One region of the Streptomyces sp. NPDC054842 genome, then DNA from elsewhere that is predicted to be linked to it. Evidence: riboswitches for the same ligand, from Rfam matches in the RefSeq annotation. Region 1 holds a riboswitch; each other region holds the start of a gene.
What was found. Region 1 has a riboswitch for cyclic di-AMP ahead of ACWGIS_RS01320 (transglycosylase family protein). Riboswitches for the same ligand answer to the same signal wherever they lie in the genome.
Positions count from the first base shown of each region.

Region 2: another riboswitch for cyclic di-AMP. It lies ahead of ACWGIS_RS07405 (M23 family metallopeptidase); the one in region 1 lies ahead of ACWGIS_RS01320 (transglycosylase family protein).
Region 3: another riboswitch for cyclic di-AMP. It lies ahead of ACWGIS_RS19335 (M23 family metallopeptidase); the one in region 1 lies ahead of ACWGIS_RS01320 (transglycosylase family protein).
Region 4: another riboswitch for cyclic di-AMP. It lies ahead of ACWGIS_RS27335 (LysM peptidoglycan-binding domain-containing protein); the one in region 1 lies ahead of ACWGIS_RS01320 (transglycosylase family protein).

Region 1 is NZ_JBSGZN010000001.1:307,646-311,657, forward strand. It holds gene ACWGIS_RS01310 (cytochrome P450 family protein) at 1-1,165, shown strand, start outside; gene ACWGIS_RS01315 (transglycosylase family protein) at 1,440-2,426, shown strand; cyclic di-AMP (ydaO/yuaA leader) riboswitch at 2,643-2,813, shown strand; gene ACWGIS_RS01320 (transglycosylase family protein) at 2,818-3,513, shown strand; gene eno (phosphopyruvate hydratase) at 3,948-4,012, shown strand, end outside.
Region 2 is NZ_JBSGZN010000006.1:206,585-210,596, reverse strand. It holds gene ACWGIS_RS07415 (PrsW family intramembrane metalloprotease) at 1-344, shown strand, start outside; gene ACWGIS_RS07410 (aldo/keto reductase) at 388-1,332, opposite strand; gene ACWGIS_RS07405 (M23 family metallopeptidase) at 1,392-2,438, opposite strand; cyclic di-AMP (ydaO/yuaA leader) riboswitch at 2,450-2,607, opposite strand; gene ACWGIS_RS07400 (PP2C family protein-serine/threonine phosphatase) at 2,873-4,012, opposite strand, start outside.
Region 3 is NZ_JBSGZN010000023.1:7,245-11,256, reverse strand. It holds gene ACWGIS_RS19340 (M16 family metallopeptidase) at 1-916, shown strand, start outside; cyclic di-AMP (ydaO/yuaA leader) riboswitch at 1,193-1,355, shown strand; gene ACWGIS_RS19335 (M23 family metallopeptidase) at 1,368-2,132, shown strand; gene ACWGIS_RS19330 (GntR family transcriptional regulator) at 2,318-3,013, shown strand; gene ACWGIS_RS19325 (HPr family phosphocarrier protein) at 3,277-3,558, opposite strand; gene ACWGIS_RS19320 (bifunctional acetate--CoA ligase family protein/GNAT family N-acetyltransferase) at 3,762-4,012, shown strand, end outside.
Region 4 is NZ_JBSGZN010000041.1:2,493-6,504, forward strand. It holds gene ACWGIS_RS27330 (CocE/NonD family hydrolase) at 1-1,345, shown strand, start outside; cyclic di-AMP (ydaO/yuaA leader) riboswitch at 1,803-1,962, shown strand; gene ACWGIS_RS27335 (LysM peptidoglycan-binding domain-containing protein) at 1,966-2,700, shown strand; gene ACWGIS_RS27340 (HAD family hydrolase) at 2,694-3,569, opposite strand; gene fahA (fumarylacetoacetase) at 3,945-4,012, shown strand, end outside.

The DNA.
Region 1 (4,012 bases):
GCACCGGACGCGGCTGCCCAGCGGGGTGGAGGCCTGGCTGGTCACCCGGTACGGGGACGCCCGGCAGGCCCTCGCGGACGGACGGCTCAGCAAGAACCCGGCGCACCACGACGAACCCGCGCACGCCAAGGGCAAGACCGGCATCCCGGGCGAGCGCAAGGCCGAGCTGATGACGCATCTGCTGAACATCGACCCGCCGGACCACACCCGCCTGCGCCGCCTGGTCAGCAAGGCGTTCACGCCCCGGCGGGTGGCCGAGTTCGCGCCGCGCGTCCAGGAGCTCACCGACCGGCTCATCGACCGGTTCGCCGAGCGGGGCGAGGCCGACCTCATCCACGACTTCGCCTTCCCGCTCCCCATCTACGCCATCTGCGACCTCCTCGGCGTCCCGCCCGAGGACCAGGACGACTTCCGGGACTGGGCCGGGATGATGATCCGGCACGGCGGCGGGCCGCGCGGCGGTGTCGCCCGGTCGGTGAAGAAGATGCGGGGCTACCTCGCCGAGCTGATCCACCGCAAGCGCGAGGCGCTCCCGGAGGTCCCGGGGCCCGGTGAGGACCTGATCTCCGGACTGATCCGGGCCTCCGACCACGGCGAGCACCTGACGGAGAACGAGGCCGCGGCGATGGCCTTCATCCTGCTGTTCGCCGGCTTCGAGACGACCGTGAACCTGATCGGCAACGGCACCTACGCGCTGCTCACCCACCCCGAGCAGCGGCGGCGACTGCAGGACTCCCTGGCCGCCGGGGAGAGCGCGCTGCTGGAGACCGGTGTCGAGGAGCTCCTCCGCTACGACGGGCCCGTCGAGCTGGCCACCTGGCGCTTCGCGACCGAGGCGGTCCGGATCGGCGGGCAGGACATCGCCGCGGGCGACCCCGTCCTGGTCGTCCTCGCGGCCGCCGACCGCGACCCGGAGCGGTTCGAGCACCCGGACACGCTGGACCTCGCCCGCCGCGACAACCAGCACCTGGGATACGGGCACGGCATCCACTACTGCCTCGGGGCGCCGCTCGCCCGGCTGGAGGGGCAGACCGCCCTGGCGACGCTCCTGACCCGCCTCCCGGACCTGCGGCTGGCCGCGGACCCGGCCGAGCTGCGCTGGCGCGGCGGGCTCATCATGCGCGGACTGCGCACGCTTCCCGTGGAGTTCACACCGCCCCGGTAGCGGGGACGGGTGCCCGTCCGGAGGGCACGCGATCCGTTTCGCGGCCGGCGTCGGCAGAGGTGAACTCCTGCAACCCGGACATACGGACGGAGTTCGCACGTCGACGGCACACGCCTACCGCCCGGTCAAACATGACGCACCGTCAAAACTGTGATCTTCACGTGATCTGCGCTGCATCGACTTGTGACAAGCGTTCGAGTGCCGATACGTTCACGCATCAACGCGATGGATCTTCCGTCGCGTCTGTCACCGCTGTCTCCGAAAGGCCCACCGCATGCTCTCCGGGAACGGTCGTCACCGTCGCCCCCGCCAGGCTCCGGCAATCATCGTCGCGGCCGGCGTCACCGGATCGGCCATCGCCATCCCGTTGCTCGGCGCCACCGGCGCGAGCGCAGCCGACGGCACCACGTGGGACCGGGTCGCGGAGTGCGAGAGCGGCGGCTCCTGGAGCGCCGACAACGCCAACGGGTTCTACGGCGGCCTCCAGATGACCCAGGAGAACTGGGAGAAGTACGGCGGCCTCGCCTACGCGCCCAGCCCCGACGAGGCGAGCCGCTCGCAGCAGATAGCCGTCGCCGAGAAGGTGCTCGACGGGCAGGGCCTGGCGGCCTGGCCCACCTGCGGCCCGCTCTCCGGCCTCAGCAAGCACTCGGGTTCCGTCGAGGTCGACACGGGCGTGGCCGACGACGCGTCCCCGTCCCCCGACACCTCGCCGTCCGATTCGTCCGCGAAGGGCGAGTCGTCCGCTTCGGACGGTCTGTCGACCGGCGGGGCCGACGCCAAGCCGTCCCCGTCCGGGTCCGGCAAGGCGGCGAAGTCCGACGCGTCTCCGGCACCGAAGGAGAGCGCCGACGACTCGGGGGACTCCGGTGTCGCGGACAAGGGCAAGGCAAAGGCTGACGACTCGGACAAGTCGGGCCCCACCGGCGGCTCCTCCACCACGCCGAGCACCCCCGCGAGCGAGGGGACCGGCACCGGCAAGCACCGCGGCCCGAGCGCCGAGGGTGCCTCGAACACCGGTGTGGACGCGGGGCGCCAGAAGGACTCCGCGGGCCGTCACGCCGCGCGTGACGCGGACGCCTCCGACTCCACCTCCGAGGGCTCCTACACCGTCCGTCTCGGCGACAGTCTGACGAGCATCGCCGACTCCCTTGCGGTCAGCGGCGGATGGACCGAGCTGTACACGGAGAACGAGAAGACGGTCGGCTCCGACCCGGACCTCATCCTCCCCGGTCAGAGCCTTGAGGTCGCGGGAGACTAAGCGGTCGTCAGGCGGCGAATCGGGTACAAAACAGCGGTAGTTCGCGTCATGGTTCACACCGCAATGTCCGGTTTGGTGAGAGTGAGAGATGGGTCTCAGAAGCCCTGATCGTCTTTGAAATTCCGGCCGTCGCGTGTCTACGGTCGTGATCGCTCGCCATCGCGGGCCCCGACGGTCGCAACGCCGAATCCTGCCAGCGGCCGCCCGGGAACAGTCGTCGCGTAAGCGCCGCAGGCAGGAGCGGGGGACCCAAGGTAAGTGCCGGGCCCGGGAGTTGAGAGACCTCCGGAAACGGCTTGGGGTGAAGTCGGGCGCCATGGGCGCACGACCGGGCACTCACCCGCCCGAACCCGACAGCTCACCTCGCAGGCGTCGGTGAGGGGATCACTTCATGCTGCGTAACAACAAGGCCAAGCACCGCCGCCCGTCCAAGGCCACCCGTGTCGCCGCGCTCGCGGGGGTCACCGGTGTCGCCATCGCCGCCCCGCTGATGGCGGCCGGCAACGCCTCGGCCGCCACCACCTCCGAGTGGGACGCCGTCGCGCAGTGCGAGTCCGGCGGCAACTGGTCGATCAACACCGGCAACGGTTACTACGGCGGCCTGCAGTTCTCCGCCTCCACCTGGTCCGCCTACGGCGGCTCGGCCTACGCCTCCACCGCCGACCAGGCCTCCAAGTCCCAGCAGATCGCGGTCGCCGAGAAGGTGCTGGCCGCGCAGGGCAAGGGTGCCTGGCCGACCTGCGGCACCGGCCTGTCCGGCGCCTCCACCGGCGGCGCCGCGACCGACACCGGCTCGCAGAGCACGGCCCAGCCGCAGCAGCAGGCCCCGCAGCAGCAGGCGCCCCAGGACCAGCGCGCCTCGCGTTCCTCGGAGCGTGAGACGGCCAAGAAGACCGTCGAGACCCCGACCGGCAAGAAGGTCGAGAAGGGCGACGGCGAGTACAAGGTCGTCAAGGGCGACACCCTCAGCTCCATCGCCGCGGAGAAGAACGTCAAGGGCGGCTGGCAGAAGCTGTTCAAGCTGAACAAGGACATCGTCGACGACGCCGACTTCATCTTCCCCGGCCAGCAGCTCCACCTCAGCTGACACCGGCGCCGGCCGCCCTCCGGCGGACCGCGGCCGGCAACCGGCTCACAGCCGGCCCACGGCCCTCCCCTCATACGGGGCTCCGCAACGGAGACCCCGTGAGGGCCACCCGCCCCCACGGGCTCCCGTCATGGAGAGCCTGTGAGGGGCACCCCGTCCCCACGGGCTCCCCGCTCCGGTGCGTGTTCCCCCGTACGCATCGGAGCGGGGCTTTTTCGTGCCCGCGCCGGACGCGCCCCTCTCCCGCGGATGCCTGTACCGGACAGGTTTTTGTTCCGTTCGGAAACAATTTACTCTCGGTTCTGTCCATGGGGTGGTCGACCGGCTGGCCGATCGCCCCGGGCCGGTTAGGCTCATGTCGCGGAGCCGACCGCGGCTCCGTGCAGTCAGCGGGCCAAGGGGCTCCGCGTACCCGCGTCACATCCCAGAAGGAGATGCTCGTGCCGTCGATCGACGTCGTCGTAGCCAGGGAAATCCTCGACTCGCGAGGCAACCCCAC
Region 2 (4,012 bases), on a different contig from region 1:
ACGCCGCCCACCACTTCGGCAAGGCCGCCGCCCGCTCGGTCGCCCAGTACGAGGCCTACGCGACCTCGCTGGCGTTCCTGCGGCACCGCGGGCGCCGTGGCCGCGCGGGCGCCGACTTCGTCGTACGGGAGAGGGAGCTGCTGCACGAGCTGTGGCGGCGCCGGGAGGTCGCCCGGCCCTCCCTCGCGTACGCGGCCCGGGCGTCGGCACCCGCGGTCGTACCGCCCTGGCCGCCGCTGTACGCGCCGCCGCCCGTCCACCCGTACGCCGGCCCCGCGGCGTCGTACCCGGCGCCCCACCCCGGACACGACCCCTACCCCTCGTACAACCCGTACCGCTCGTAGCGAGACCGGGAGCGGAGCCGGCGGGCCCGCAGCGGGGTACGGCCTAGGCGGACGCCTGCGTCAGCCTGGCGACCTCCGCGTCCGTCAGGGTCAGGTCGGCCAGGCCGAGGAGCGCCGGGAGCTGCTCGACCGTCCGCGCGGAGGCGAGCGGCGCCGCCACCGTCGGCCGGCCGGCGAGCCAGGCCAGGGCGACCGTGGCGTGCGGGACGCCCCGGGACCCGGCGATCTCGTCGAGCGCGGCCAGCACCCGCTTCCCGCGCTCGGTCTCCAGGTGCTTGCCCGCGCCGGCGGCCCGCGCCGAGTCGACCGTCGTACCCGGGCGGTACTTGCCGGTGAGGAAGCCGGAGGCCAGGGCGTAGTACGGGACGGCGGCGAGGCCGGAGCGGGAGGCGATCTCCTCCAGCGGGCCCTCGTAGGTCCGCCGCGAGACGAGGTTGTAGTGGGGCTGGAGGGCGATGTAGCGGACCAGGCCCTCGCGGTCGGAGAACTCCAGCGACTCCTGGAGCCGCTCGGGCGAGATGTTGGAGGCACCGACGGCGCGCACCTTGCCGGCCCGCACCAGCTCGTCGAGCGTGCCGATGATGTCCTCGACGGGGACCGAGGGGTCGTCGTAGTGCGTGTAGTAGAGGTCGATGTAGTCGGTGCCCAGCCGGCGCAGCGAGGCGTCGGCGGCGGCCCTGAGGGTGTCGGGCGCCAGCCCCTTGTACGCCGGATGGGCGCCGGCCTTGGTCGCGAGAACGACGTCGGAGCGGTTGCCGCGCGCGGCGAACCACCTGCCGATGACGGTCTCCGACTCGCCGCCCTGGTTGCCGGGCGCCCACGAGGAGTAGGTGTCCGCGGTGTCCACGAAGTTGCCGCCGGCCGCCGCGTAGGCGTCCAGAACGGCGAAGGACTGCGCCTCGTCGGCGGTCCAGCCGAAGACGTTGCCGCCGAGGGCGAGCGGGAAGACCTCTAGGTCCGACGGGCCGAGCTTGCGGAGGGAAGTCATGGACGACCCCAACACCGCGGGCGGTGCCGCCTATTCCGCGCGCCCGGCCGGACGGGGACCTACGGGTTGAGGCCCTTGCTCTGCAGCCAGGCCATCGGGTCGATGCCGGTGGCGGCGCCGCCCGGGTGGACCTCCATGTGCAGGTGCGGCCCGGTCACGTTGCCCGTCGCGCCCACCCGTCCGATGACGTCACCGGTGGCGACCTTCTGGCCCACGCTGACGCTGATGGACGACTGGTGGCACAGCCAGACCTCGGTGCCGTCCTCCAGGGTGAGGATGGTGCGGTAGCCGTACGAACCGGCCCAGCCCGCCTCGGTGATGGTGCCGGTGTGCACGGCCTTGATCAGCGTGCCGGTGGGCGCCGCGAAGTCGAGGCCGGTGTGGTAGCCGGAGGACCACATGGAGCCCGAGTCCATGAAGCGCGACGTGAGCGTGTACGACGAGGTCGGCAGTGCGTAGCTCTTGGCGAGTTCGGCGAGGCGCTCCGCCTCGGCCTTCTCCTTGGCCTCCTGCTCCGCCTTCTTCTTGGCGGCGGCGGCCTTGGCCTCGGCCTCGTCCTGGGTCTTGGCTGCTTCCTCGGCGGCCTTCTTGACCGCGGCCGCCTGCGCCGCCTCGGCGGCCTTGAGGTCGACCTGGTCCTGCTGCGACTCGGCCTGCTGCATGATGCGGGCGCGCAGGGCCTCGCCCGCGTCGGCGCCCTGCGCGGCGTCCGAGGTGGTCAGTCCCGCACTGGTCAGCGGGGTGGCGGAGCCCTCCGGCGCGCCGGAGTCGGCGTCGTCCGATATCAGGCTCTTGGCCGAATCGGCGACCGACGACAGGTCGGGCATCGAGATGGAGACCGGCGGCTTGCCGCTCTGCGCGGTGGCCATGCCGCCCGCGCCGACGGCGGCGATGACGCCGACGCCGAGGACGGTGGAGCTGCGGGCGAGTCCTCCGCCGCGCTGCTTGGAGACGCGGTGCCGGCCACGGACGGGACGGACGGAATCCTCGGTGGGATTCCACTCCTCCCAGGGGCCCTCGTCGGTGCCGCGGCCGTAGCCGAAGGTGTTGCTCTGCTGGTCACTCGGCGCGAACGAGGTTGACTGGGCAGGCCGGTTGGACGCCACGTGGGCGCGCTCCTTTCCTTCCTTCTCGCCTACCGGGTTAGCTGACGGGTTCGGAGCAGGAAGGTCTCCTACGCGCGTCAACCAGGGCGCACTGCACCGCGGAAGACGCTCGATTCACCCCAAGTTGGTGGTTCCCCGGTTCCCTTGCGGAGTTCGGCGCGTGCGCACGGAGCCATCTCTTGTGACGGCTGGGACGACCGCGCTGCGTTATCGAACGTTAATAGACTCGGGTCCCGTATTCCAAGCTGTTCCGACTGATCATTAACGTCTTCGCCACGGACTTACGGGTCACGGGCGGTGAAAACCGGGCGAGTTGACCCTGCGAGCTAAACCTCTTTTTCGCTGACGGTTCGTCAGTTGTTATGCAGAGTGGCGTTGTCCGATCACCGGCGGTGACCGCGCCGCGCGAGGGCGCGCGAAGACGCGTCGGTGGCTCATGGCCGCCGTACGGCCAGCAGCGCCAGATCGTCCGTCGTCCCGTCGCCCGTGTGCCGGTGCACGTCCTCGATGAGCGTGTCGAGCAGCGCCTCCGGGTCGCGGAAGGCCCGTCCGGCGAGACGGGCCGCCGGATCGTAGAACCGGCCCTCCGGGTCGCGCGCCTCCGACAGCCCGTCGGTGTAGCAGAGCAGCGTGGCCCCGCCCGGGAACGGCACCACGGCGGCGCGGTCGGGCCAGGTGCCCAGTTCGCCCATCCCGAGGGGCAGCGCGGACTCCAGCGCCTGGAGCGTGCGCAGCGTGCCGTCCGCGTGCAGGAGCAGCGGCGGGGGATGGCCGCGGTTCACGACGCGCACGAGGCCGTCCCCGTGCGGGATCTCCGCGAGGACGGCCGTGGTGAACCCCTCGAAGGCGTCCAGCCCGTCGCGCCGCGTGCCCTCGCGCGCCAGCGCCCGCTCCAGACGCTGGGCGACCGCCTCCAGCGTCGACTCGTGCTCGGCCGCCTCACGGAACGCCCCGATGACGACCGCGACCGCCGTCACCGCGCCCATCCCCTTGCCCCGCACGTCCCCGACGACCAGCCGCACCCCGTACGGGGAGTCCTGCACCGCGTACAGGTCGCCGCCGATGAACGCGTCGGCCTGCGCCGCCTCGTAGCGCGCCGCCACCCGCAGCCCGCCGATCTGCTCCTCCGGCCGCGGCACCACGGCGCGCTGGGCGGCCTCGGCGATCTCCCGGGCGGAGGCGAGCCGCCGGTCGGTGCGGCGGACGAGCATGTTGATGAGCACGGCCAGGACGGTGACGGTCGCCACGGTGACCAGCTCGGTGACCGCGTCCACGTGCGCGACGATCCCGAGGTCGATGTGCACGGCGAGGACGGCGGCGACCGCGGCGAGGCCGGTGAGGACCGTGCCGCGCAGCGAGAACAGCGGAGCGGCGACCAGGGGCGCGGCGGTGAAGAAGGGGGCCGCCGTGAACTGCGACGGGGTGAGGTAGTCGTAGAGGATCCCGGCGGTGATCAGCAGCGCGGGCAGTACGCGGACGGCGGCGCGCGCGTACGAGATCCGGCGGGCAACGGGCTCCCCGGGGCCGGGCGGTGACGGGTCGCCCAGTCCCGGGTCGGGCACCGGATCGCCGGG
Region 3 (4,012 bases), on a different contig from region 1:
GGCCCGCCGTGCCGCCAAGGAGCTCTCCAAGGAGCTGTTCCCGGCCACCTCGCGCATGTCGCGACCGCGGCAGGGCACCGAGGCGACGGTCCAGAAGATCGACGCGGCGGCCGTCCGCGCCTTCTACGAGAAGCACGTCCGCCCCGCCACCGGCACCGCCGTGATCGTCGGCGACCTCACCGGCGTCGACCTGGACGCGCTGCTCGCGGACACGCTCGGCGCCTGGACGGGCTCGTCGGCCGAGCCGCGCCCGGTGCCGCCGGTGACCGCCGACGACCGGGGCCGGGTGGTCGTCGTCGACCGCCCGGGTGCCGTGCAGACGCAGCTGCTCATCGGCCGCGTCGGAGCCGACCGGCACGACCGGGTGTGGCCCGCCCAGGTGCTCGGCACCTACTGCCTCGGCGGCACGCTCACCTCGCGCCTGGACCGCGTCCTGCGCGAGGAGAAGGGCTACACCTACGGAGTGCGGGCGTTCGGCCAGGTGCTGCGCTCGGCCCCGGACGGCTCGGGCGCCGCGATGCTCGCCATCAGCGGCTCCGTCGACACGCCCAACACGGGTCCCGCCCTGGACGACCTCTGGAAGGTCCTGCGCACGCTCGCCGCGGAGGGTCTGACGGACGCGGAGCGCGATGTGGCCGTGCAGAACCTGGTGGGGGTCGCCCCGCTCAAGTTCGAGACGGCGGCGGCGGTCGCGAGCACGCTCGCGGACCAGGTCGAGCAGCACCTCCCGGACGACTACCAGGCGACCCTCTACCAGCAGCTCGCCGCGACGGGCACGGTGGAGGCCACCGCCGCGGTCGTGAACGCCTTCCCGGTGGACCGGCTGGTGACGGTCCTGGTGGGCGACGCCGCGCAGATCGCGGAGCCCGTCAAGGCGCTCGGCATCGGTGAAGTCACCGTCGTGCGGGCCGAGTAGAGCCCCGCGGAGAGTCGTACCCGCCCGGCAGAGCGGTGCGGAGAACGGGCCCCGGTGACCGAAAGGTCGCCGGGGTCCTCGCGTTTGACCGCCGCCGTCCGGGGTTTCGCGCGCGCTTACCCCGGCTTCGTCCTCAATATGTCCGTATTGCTAGGCGGTTGCCCTTCTGCCCTGTGGCATGCGCTACAAAAACCGCGATCCGTTTGTCGATCGAAAGACGGCCCCCTTAGCGTCGATCCGGCTGTTCGTCAGGCAGTGCGCCGCGTCCGCGGCACCGGACAGTCATCGCCGAGTCCCCGTACGGCGCGAGCCAGGGGAGCCGGGGACCCATCGCAGTCCCTGGGGTGAATCGGGCGTCCTTCCCCGCGGAGGAGGCCCGTAGGAGACCTTCCTGCTCCGAACCCGTCAGCTAACCCGGTAGGCGAGAGGGAAGGAAAGGACCAGCCCCTTCATGGCGTTCACCCGTGCCACCGGGAAGCATCGTCGTCCGAGCCGGATCACGCGGACCACCAAGAGTGCGGCCGGCGTGGCGGCGCTCACCACCACCGGTGTCATCGGAACCCTGGCCGCCCCCGCGTTCGCCGCGGACACCGCCGTCCAGCAGACCGGACTCACCCAGGCCATCACGATCGGCGACACGGTCGCCGAGCAGATCGACGCGCAGGCCGCCGCCCAGCAGCACGCCGCCGAAGAGGCAGCGGCGCTGAAGAAGGCCGAGGAGGCCGCGCGGCAGCGGGCGCTGGCCGAGGTCAAGGAGGAGCGCGCGGCCAAGGCGCGCGCCGCCCGCGCCGCCGAGCGCAAGCGCCTCAACACCTTCGTCTCGCCGATCTCCGGCTCCTACGTCTCCACCGGCTACAAGACCGGCGGCACCCTCTGGTCCTCCGGCAGCCACACCGGCGTCGACTTCCACGCCGCGTCCGGCACCGTGGTCCACGCCGTCGGCGCGGGCACCGTCGTCACGACCGGCTGGGGCGGCGCCTACGGCAACCAGGTCGTCATCAAGATGCACGACGGCACGTACACCATGTACGGCCACCTGTCGTCGATCAGCGTCACCGAGGGGCAGACGGTCACCCCGGGACAGCAGATAGCCCTCTCCGGGTCGACCGGCAACACCACCGGGCCCCACCTCCACTTCGAGGCCCGTACGACGGCCGAGTACGGCTCGGACATCGACCCCGTCTCGTACCTGCGCTCGCACGGCGTCAGCCTCTGACACCGGTACGACTTCAGCAGGCCCCGGCTCGTCGAGCCGGGGCCTTCGTCGTTTCGAACGGCCGTCTGTCCAAAAAATATCCCTGGATTCCGGTCCGCCGTCGGAAATTGACTCCCGCTGCAATAGAGTCACTGAACGGACGTCAATCGACGGCGTTTCGCGAGGATTAAGGCGGAGGTCCGCTCATGCGCATTCCGGCGCACTCGGTATGCACGGCGATCCGTGACGACATCGTCGCGGGTGTCTACGAGCGCGGCGGCCGGCTCACGGAGGAACTGCTCGCCCGCCGCTACGGCGTCTCGCGCGTCCCGGTGCGCGAGGCGCTGCGCACCCTGGAGGCCGAGGGTTTCGTCGTCACGCGGCGGCACGCGGGCGCGTGCGTGGCGGAGCCCACCGAGCAGGAGGCGGCCGACCTCCTGGAGATGCGGATGCTGCTGGAGCCGCTGGGTGCCGCGCGGGCCGCGCAGCGCCGCACCGAGGCCCACCTCAAGGTGCTGCGGGGGCTGGTCAGGCTGGGGCAGGAGCGGGCCAGGAGGGGCCACAGCGAGGATCTGCGGTCCCTGGGGAGCTGGTTCCACGAGACGCTCGCGCAGGCGTCCGGGAGCCCCGCGCTCACGTCGACGCTCGCCCAGCTGCGGCACAAGATCGCCTGGATGTACGCGGTGGACGCCCCGGCCAGCCCCGCGGAGTCCTGGGCGGAGCACGGCGGCATCGTGGACGCCGTCGCCCGCGGGGACAGCGAGCGGGCCCGCGCGATCACCGCGCTGCACACCGAGCGTGCCGGCTCCTCGCACCGCTTCCGCGCGCACGGCCGGGGCGACCTCGCGGACCGTGTGAGGACTTCGCAACATCCCGTAAACACGTCGGGCCTGCGGCATTAACAGAAGCGCCGTATACAAAGAGGGATATGCGGCGGGGAAGTAATTCCGCTGCCTTCTTTTCCGTGCGCCGCCAATTCACGGGGGCGCCTTTTCCGCATGCTCCGGACGTCGGGTTCGGGCCGTGCGCGGAAAAGGCCGGGGGCGGTGTACGGAAAAGGCCCGGACGGGAGTGGGGGACTTCCGGCGGGTGCACGGAAAGCAGCGAAGCCGCGTCGGCCCGGTCCGGGCCGACGCGGCTTCGCCGCACGCGGGTGTCCGCGGGGTCAGACGGTCTCGGGAAGCTCGTCGAGACCCTCGGAGACCAGCTTGGCCAGACGGTCGAGCGCGGCGTCCGCACCCTCGGCGCCGGAGGCGAGGACGATCTCCTCGCCGCCGTGGGCGCCCAGGCCGAGGACCGCGAGCATCGACGCGGCGTTGACGGGGTCGCCGTCCGCCTTGGCGATCGTCACGGGGACGCCGGAGGCCGTGGCCGCCCGGACGAAGATGGAGGCGGGGCGGGCGTGGAGGCCCTCGGCCCAGCCGACGTTGACGCGGCGCTCAGCCATGTGATGCTGCCCTTCGAGTGTTTCAGGGTTGTCTAGACCAGTGTCCCATACGGTGGAGCGTGTCCCGGCGGCCCGCGAACGGGGCCCGGACGGACTCCGCCTCCAGGATGCCCCCGAAGCCGCCGCCGGACCCGCCCCCGGGGGGTGTCGCGCCCTCGGCCTGCCCCGCGACGGTGTCGGACCCGAGCCGTACGCTGGGCCCCATGCAGACGTCGTCGGACCGGCACGAGTACCCCGCCCACTGGGAGGCCGACGTGGTGCTGCGCGACGGCGGCACCGCGCGGATCCGGCCCATCACCGTCGACGACGCCGAACGGCTGGTCAGCTTCTACGAGCAGGTTTCGGACGAGTCGAAGTACTACCGCTTCTTCGCGCCCTACCCGCGCCTGTCCGCCAAGGACGTCCGCCGCTTCACCCACCACGACTTCGTGGACCGCGTCGGACTCGCGGCCAC
Region 4 (4,012 bases), on a different contig from region 1:
CGTGCGCGAGGACTACGGCTCGGTGCGGGCCGCGGTGCTGGCGGTCGGCGGCTGGCACGACCCGTACCGCGACACGGTGCTGCGGCTGGTCGAGCACCTCCCGGCCGACCGGGTACGGGGGCTGATCGGGCCCTGGTCGCACCAGTACCCCGACCGGGGGCTGCCGCCGGGCCCCGCGATCGGCTTCCTCCAGGAGACTCTGCGCTGGTGGGACCACTGGCTGCGGCCCGGCTCCGAAGGCGCCGACGCCCCGGGCGCCGGTGTGATGTCCGAGCCGCTGCTGCGCGCCTACGTCTGCGACTCGCACCGTCCGGCCACCGTCCACCCGGTGCTGGCCGGCCGCTGGGTGGGGGACGACGCCTGGCCCGCGCCGACGGTGACGCCGGTGACGTACGCGCTGCGGGGTGTGCCGGTGCCGGTGCGCTCCCCGCTGCACACCGGCCTGGACGCCGGCCGCTTCCTGCCCGTCGGGGACGACGGGGACCTGCCGCCGGACCAGCGGGACGAGGACGCGAAGTCGGCCTGCTTCGAGTTCGAGGTGCGGGAGGAGACCTGGGTACTGGGACGGCCCAGGGTCCGGCTGCGGCTGACGTCGCCCGTGCCGCGCGGGCAGGTCGTCGCGCGGGTCTGCGACGTGTTCCCGGACGGGGCGTCGGCGCTCGTCACCCGGGGCGTCCTGAACCTCGGCGCCCGGGAGGGCACGGACCGGGTGGTGGAGTGGCCACCGGGCGCGACCGGGGACGTGACGTTCGAGCTGAGCGCCATCGGTCACGCCTTCCCGCCGGGGCACCGCATCCGGCTCGCCGTCTCCTCGGCGTACTGGCCGTGGATCTGGCCGCAGCCGGACTCGGACACCGGCTTCACCCTGCACCCGGAGGGCAGCTCCCTCGAACTGCCGGTGCGGGTACGGGAGTCGGACCCCTCCATCACCTTCGGGGAACCGGAGGAGTCGGAGCCGCTGGGCGCGGTCGTCCCGGCGACCCTGGACGAACCCCGGCCGGAACGGCTGGTCGTGCGCGATGTCGCCGCGGGTGTCTGGCGCCTGGAGGTCGACCCGCGCCACGGCGACACCCGGGTGTACCCGGACGGCCTGGAGGTCACGGAGGACGCCCTGGAGACGTTCACGACCGGTGAGTGGGATCCGCTGTCCGCGCGGACCCGTTCGGACTGGTCGATCCGGCTGCACCGGCCGGACACCGGATGGGACGCCCGCGTGGAGACCCACTCCGAAGTCAGCTGCGACGCGGGCGAGTTCATCACTTCGAACGAGGTGATCTGCACGGACGGCGACGAGGTGGTCTTCCACCGGACGTGGGAGCGGCGCATCCCGCGCACGGCGGGTTAGGCGCACCCGCTGGGTCCGCCCCCGTTGCCCGGATCAGGGTGCGTGGTGTGCCCGGCGCGCGTCCACGCCCCTCGCCGTCCGTCCGCCCCGGGGCCACGCGACGCGGGTCGCCCCGGGAGCCCGTGGCGCGGGTCGTCCCGAGGCTCGCGGTGAACCGGCGGCGCCTCCCGGCCGCCCGTTAATGACCGACTTGCCTGTGTTGCCGATGCTTTGACATGTCTTGGCCGCGTGAAATGGGTCACGCCCCAATCGATCTTCCGGCCGATCGAGCCTCGCAAGTCCGCCTTTGCTAAAGGCAAGTTGAGTTTCACGTTCCGGTCTAATCGGACCATTTCCCCCCTGGTCAGAGGTAGATCAAATGCCGTGGCACGGGAAATCGGGCCTTGTTTCGGACATGTGCTCTCGCATACGTTCACGTCGATCCGAGCGGACCCCGCCTAATCCTGCCGCCGCTCGGTGACCCCACCCACCCACGCACGGCAGGAGCGGGGGACCCACGTAAGCGCCGGTCCGGCAGCGCCCGGAACGGCTTGGGGTCAAGTCGCACGTCATGTGCGGCCGGGCACCTCCCAGCCCGAACCCGACAGCTCACCTCGCAGGCATCGGAGAGGAAACGCGCCATGGCCGCTCGAGGCAAGCACCGCCGTCCCAGAAACAACGCCCTCACCCGCGGGTTCGTCGCCGCCGGAACGGGCGGAGCCGCACTCGTACTCCCGCTCATCGGCGCCACCGGCGCCCAGGCGGCACAGCCGGCCCAGGCCGCGCAGTCCGTGCCGGCCGCCGTCCCGCAGGTCCAGCTCGTCACCTACAAGGTGGCCTCGGGCGACACCCTGTCCAAGATCGCCCGTGACCACGCCAAGACCGGCGACTGGAAGAAGCTGTACGACGCCAACCGCGCCGTCATCGGCAGCGACCCGTCGCTGATCCGGCCGGGCCTGAAGCTGACCGTGGGCACGAAGACCCTGAAGGGGGCGGCCACGACGGCCGCCGCGACGACGAAGACGGCCGCCGCGCCCGCGACCGCGAAGACGTACACGAACGACCTGGACGGCTGGATCAGGGAAGCCCTCGACATCATGGCCCAGAAGGGCATACCGGGCTCCTACGACGGCATCCACCGCAACATCATCCGGGAGTCCTCGGGCAACCCCCAGGCCATCAACAACTGGGACTCCAACGCCGTGGCCGGCACGCCCTCCAAGGGCCTGCTCCAGGTGATCGACCCGACCTTCGCCGCGTACCACGTGGACGGCACGTCGATGGACCCGTACGACCCGGTCGCGAACATCACCGCGGCCTGCAACTACGCCGCCGACAAGTACGGCTCGATCGACAACGTCTTCGGCGCCTACTGAGCCGGGCCCGGGGCGGCGGCGGCCCCCCGGACCGCGAGACCCGCTGTTCCCCGGTCCCCAGGGCCGGGGAACAGCCGTTCCAGGACGACCGCGATGCCGTCCTCCTCGTTCGAGAGGGTGATCTCGTCAGCCACCGCCCGGAGTTCGGGATGGGCGTTGGCCATGGCGACGCCGTGGGCGGCCCAGTCGAACATCGGGATGTCGTTGGGCATGTCCCCGAACGCGATCGTGTCCGCCGGCGACAGGCCGAGGTGACCGGCGGCCAGCGCGAGGCCCGTCGCCTTGGTCACGCCGTATGGCTGGAGTTCGACGGTGCCGGGACCCGACATGGTGACGGTCGCCAGCGAACCGACCGTCATCCGCGCCACCGACGCCAACTCGTCGTCGGACAAGGTGGGGTGGCGGAGCAGCACCTTGCTGATGGGCCGCGTCCACAGGTCGTCACGGCGCCGCACCCGCACCGCGGGCAGCGTCGGGTGCGGCATCAGATAACCCGGCTCGATGAGGGTGAGCCCGTCCACCCCGTCCTGGTCCACGGCCGCGTGGACCTGCCCGACCTCGGCCTCGATCTTGCCGAGCGCGATCTCGGCCAGCTCCCGGTCCAGGGTCACCGACCACAGCAGACGGCCGGTGCCGGCGTCGTACAGCTGCGCGCCCTGCCCGCACACCGCCAGCCCCTCGCCACCGAGTTGCTCCAGCAGCGGGCGCACCCTCGGTGCCGGGCGCCCGGTCACGACCAGGTGCCGGCCGCCCGCCCCGGCCACCCGCGCCAGCGCTTCCCGCGACCTCCCGGAGAGGGTGTCGTCGCCGCGCAGCAGCGTTCCGTCCAGGTCAGTGGCGATGAGTGAATATGCAGTCGGAGCGGCCATGATCCGAAGAATACGGACCCCGCGCCCCAAGGGCCCGGCGGGAACCGGACGACGTCCGGTATCCCGACAGCAACGCCGTTCACCGGTACGGGAGTCGACGGGACCACCACCCCGGGGCGACCGCCTGGTGCCGCGCGGCCCGGCCGCGAAGACCGGTGGCCCTCGTGGAGTCCAGAGGCGCCCCTGCCCACCGCCTGCTCGTACACGGCCCTGACCGAGGGAGTCGCGCCGACGCCGGCCCGGTGACCGGTCGCGGCGCCGCGGCGGCCACGGAACCTGTCTCCGGTCCTTCCTCCCACGTAACGTGTGCCGCGACCACATGGAACGCGTGGAACACATGGATCACAGGCGAGCACGAAAGCGAGGCAGCACCCGATGCCCCCCTTCGACGTCCCCGAGGGCGACCCCTTCGGTCCGCACAACCTTCCGTACGGCGTGTTCTC